2 regions of the Massilia orientalis genome follow, and region 1 is predicted to be linked to the other one. Evidence: predicted binding sites of a transcription regulator. Region 1 holds the regulator's gene; the other holds the start of a gene.

Region 1 (2,201 bases):
CACCATCAAACAAGGCAAGGAAAAAAGCCTGCTGTCCGGCGACCCGTGGATTTATTTGTCCGCCGTCGAGAAAATCGAGGGACGGCCCCAGGAGCGCGGCAAACCCGGCGTCACTGCGATCGTGCAGTCGTCGGCACGCCAGTTTCTGGCGCGCGCGGCCTACAACGCGAAGTCGCAGATCGCGGCCCGCGTCTGGACGCTGCGCGAGCACGAGCCGGTCGATCACGCCATGATGAAACGGCGCGTGCAGGCCGCGGTCGCGCGGCGCGCCGTGGCCGTGCGCGGCGCCGATCCGCAAGCCCTGGTCCTGGTGATCGATGGCGAAAAAGACGGCCTGCCGGGGCTGCTGGTGCACAGCTATGGCGGGACCGGCGGTTACCTGGTGTGCCAGTTCAATGCCGCCGGCGTCGACGCGTGGAAAGTGACTATCGTGCAGGCGCTGGTCGCGGCGACGGGTTGCGCCAACGTATTCGAGCGGAGCGACGAGCTGTTGCGCAAAGGAGAGGGGTTGCCTGTCATCTGGCGCGCCCTGGCCGGCGACGAGCCGCCGCAGCGCCTGATGGTACGTGACGGCAGCCGGCTGCTGCCGACGGATATCCGTACCGGTTTCGTCTATCCGCGCTGAGAGCAGGATAAAACGACAAGGCCCGCATGACGCGGGCCCGTGTGCAGGCGGAAGGTCAGTGCCAGGACCGCAGCAGTCCGACGGCCAGGCCTTCCAGCGCGAACTCGTCGGCCTGCGGGTCGACGGTAATCACGGAAAAGTCCGGGTTTTCCGGCAGCAGTTCGATCGTGGAACCGGTCTTGCGGTAGCGCTTGACCGTCACTTCGTCGCCGATGCGGGCGACGACGATCTGGCCGTTCTTCGCGCTGTCGACCTTCTTGACGGCGAGGAAGTCGCCGTCGCAGATGCCGGCGTCGCGCATCGACCAGCCCTTGACCTTCAGCAGGAAGTCGGGCTTGCTCGAGAACATGGCCGGGTCGACGGAGTAGGTCGCTTCGACATGTTCCTGGGCGAGGATGGGCGAGCCCGCAGCGACGCGGCCGACGAGCGGCAGCGACATCAGGTTCGGCGGAATCGGCGGCACGAAGGCAGGTACCGCGGCCGCAGTCGCCTTGGATTCGACGGACTGGCCGACGAGGCGGATACCGCGCGAGGTACCCGGGGAAATTTCGATCGCGCCCTTACGGGCCAGGGCCTGCAGGTGTTCCTCGGCGGCATTGGCCGAGCGGAAGCCAAGCTCCTGGGCGATTTCGGCGCGAGTCGGCGGGAAGCCAGTGTTGTCGATGGCTTCCTTGATCAGGTTGAGGATCTGTTCTTGCCGTGCGGTGAGCTTAAGCATGTTCGTCTTCGTTGGTACGGGGTCAGACTGTATTTTTGTACAGTATTGCGCCACGCGCAAGGGGATTTCAAATTTTTTTTGCGGTGCGGTACGCAGCGCACGTTTACAACTCTTTGCGGTGCGGTACGCAGCGCACCTGCAAGCGGTACCTATTGAGCACTTGACGGTCTTGCTGTTATAATGTTGGGCTTTCCCTTCCCACACTCGTCTTGACGCCGAGGTGGGCATTTGTTTAAACGTCCTTAAGGAGTGTTTCATGCGTCATTATGAAATCGTGTTTATCGTCCACCCGGACCAGAGCGAGCAGGTCCCGGCGATGATCGAACGCTACAAGGCTACGGTCACCTCGCGCGGCGGCAACATCCACCGCGTCGAAGATTGGGGCCGTCGTCAAATGGCTTACCAGATCCAGAAGCTGCCGAAGGCACACTACATCTGCCTGAACATCGAGTGCGACAACGAGACCCTGGTCGAGCTGGAAACCGCATTCAAATTCAATGATGCCGTGCTGCGTCACCTGACCGTGAAGATGAAGAAAGCTGAAACCGCACCGTCGCCGATGATGAAGTCGGTCCAGCGCGAAGACGCAGCCAAGAGCCACCGCGCCGAGCAGGCCGCCGCTCCGGCCGCCGCAGCCTAATCTCGCGGGAGCAACAAGCTGTAGTGAACGAGCTGTCCCTGGTCGCGAGCATCCTGGAACGCGACGTCCTGCGCTACACACCGGCCGGCATCCCCATCGTGGGCGGCATCCTGCAACACGGATCGACGCAGACGGAAGCGAGGCTGGACAGGCAGGTCGAATTCGAGATTCCCGCGGTTGCCGCGGGCGAGATTTCGGGGCGATTTGCCAATGCCGAG
Region 2 (2,201 bases), on a different contig from region 1:
TTACGCCGCAGCAGGTCGGACGACGCGGTGCCCTGCGCCGGCTTGTAGTCCGCCGTGATCACGAAGGGCGCCAGCTTTTTCAGGCTGCAGCGCAGGCGCGACAGGTCTTCCCAGCGGATGCGCCGCAGCCGCCGCAGGTCGATCAGGCGCTTGGCCGTGCGCAGCCCGATGCCCGGCACGCGCGCGATCATGGTCTCGTCCGCGCGGTTCAGGTCGAGCGGGAAGTGGTCGCGGTTCGCGAGCGCCCAGCCCAGCTTCGGGTCGATGTCCAGCGCCAGGTTCCCGGCCGTGGGCATCAGCTCCTTCGCCGTAAAACCATAGCCGCGCAGCAGGAAGTCGGCCTGGTATAAACGGTGTTCGCGCAGCAGCGGCGGCGGCGCGGACGGCACGCTGGACGGGCTGTGCGGGATCGGGCTGAACGCCGAGTAGTACACGCGTTTCAGTTTATAACTGCCGTACAGCGTCTGCGCGGTATTCAGGATCGTCTGGTCGTCGCTGGCGTCCGCGCCGACGATCATCTGCGTGCTCTGCCCCGCCGGCGCGAACGTGGGCGCCTTGGGGTGGTCGTCCTTTTCGTCCAGCTTCGTGCGGATGGAACCCATCGCCAGCTTGATCGTGTGGACGCTTTTTTCCGGCGCGAGCTTCGTCACGCTGTCCTGCGTGGGCAGCTCGATGTTCACCGACAGGCGGTCGGCATAGCGGCCCGCCAGTTCGATGAGGCGCGGGTCGGCGTCCGGGATCGTTTTCAAATGGATGTAGCCGCGGAACTGGTGCTCTTCGCGCAGGCGGCGCGCGACCTCGACCAGCTGCTCCATCGTGTAGTCGCTCGACTGGATGATGCCGGAGCTGAGGAACAGGCCGTCGACGTAGTTGCGCAGATAAAAATCGTGCGTGAGCTTCACGACCTCGTCGACGGAAAAACGGGCGCGCGGCACGTTCGACGTGCGCCGGTTCACGCAGTACTGGCAATCGTAGACGCAGAAGTTCGTCAGCAGGATCTTCAGCAGCGACACGCAGCGTCCGTCCGGCGTATAGCTGTGGCAGATGCCCATGCCGTTCGTCGCACCCAGCCCGTCCTTGTCGACGGAATCGCGCCTGGGCGCGCCGCTGCTGGCGCAGGAGGCATCGTACTTGGCCGCGTCGGCCAGGATCTCGAGCTTGTCTTTGAGTTCCATCGGGCGATAAATACTGTATATATGAACAGTATATCGCGAATCGTCCCTGCCGTGCCGTGCGCGAACGCACTGTGGTGCGGTTTGCGCTAGATCAATGTGAGTACCGCTGATGGTGGTTTCACAGTGGTAAGATCAGTGGATTGTTACATGCTTCGGCCAGGATTCACCATGTCTGTACAGTTTCGCAACAACGTTCACGTGACGGGCTCGGGGCCGGTCACCATGGTGTTCGTGCACGGTTTCGGTTGCGACCAGGCCATGTGGCGCTTCCTGGCGCCGGCGTTCGCGGAGCGCTTCCGCGTCGTGCTGTACGACCTCACGGGCAGCGGCCGCTCCGACTGGGAAGCCTACGACCGCGCGAAGTACGCCAGCCTGCAGGGCCACGTGACGGACCTGCTGGACGTGCTCGACGCCTGCGCGGCCGGTCCGACCATCGTCGTCGGGCACTCGGTCGGCGCGTCGATCGGGCTGCTGGCGACGGTGGCGGCGCCGGAGCGCTTCCTGGCCCAGGTCCTCGTCGGACCGTCGCCCTGCTACATCAACGACGGTGACTACATCGGCGGCTTCAACCGCGAGGACATCGACGGCCTGCTGCAGGCGATGGAGACGAACTTCCTCGACTGGTCGCGCAAGATGGCGCCCGCGATCATGGGCGCGCCCAATCGTCCGGAACTGGGCGCGGAACTGACGCGCAGCTTCTGCCGCAACGATCCCGCCATCGCCAAGCATTTCGCGCGCGTGACCTTCCAGGCCGACATCCGCACCGAGGTGGCACGCTCCACGGTCCCGGCCCTGATCCTGCAATGCAGCGACGATTTGATCGCGCCGCGCGAAGTGGGCGAGTGGCTGCACGAGCACCTGGCGCACAGCACGCTGCAGGTCATCGACAACGTGGGCCACTGCCCGCATTTGAGCGCGCCGACGGCCAGCTCGGTCGCGATCGATACCTTCCTCGCGCGGGCGTTGCGCCAGGATGGACGGCTCGCCGCCAATCCGGCAGTGTAAGGCAGGACGCAATCCGGTGCC

What was found. The regulator LexA, encoded in region 1, represses DNA repair genes until DNA is damaged. The targets are predictions, from matches to a motif close to ACTGTATNNNNATACAGT.
Region 2: the regulator LexA is predicted to act here: its motif matches at 1,188-1,205, upstream of QPK29_RS21800 (putative DNA modification/repair radical SAM protein).

The regions. Positions count from the first base shown of each region.
Region 1 covers NZ_JASNRB020000012.1:103,182-105,382, reverse strand. The annotation lists gene QPK29_RS19705 (SAM-dependent methyltransferase) at 1-625, shown strand, start outside; gene lexA (transcriptional repressor LexA) at 681-1,343, opposite strand; gene rpsF (30S ribosomal protein S6) at 1,600-1,983, shown strand; gene priB (primosomal replication protein N) at 2,007-2,201, shown strand, end outside.
Region 2 covers NZ_JASNRB020000014.1:66,367-68,567, forward strand. The annotation lists gene QPK29_RS21800 (putative DNA modification/repair radical SAM protein) at 1-1,175, opposite strand, end outside; gene QPK29_RS21805 (alpha/beta fold hydrolase) at 1,344-2,180, shown strand.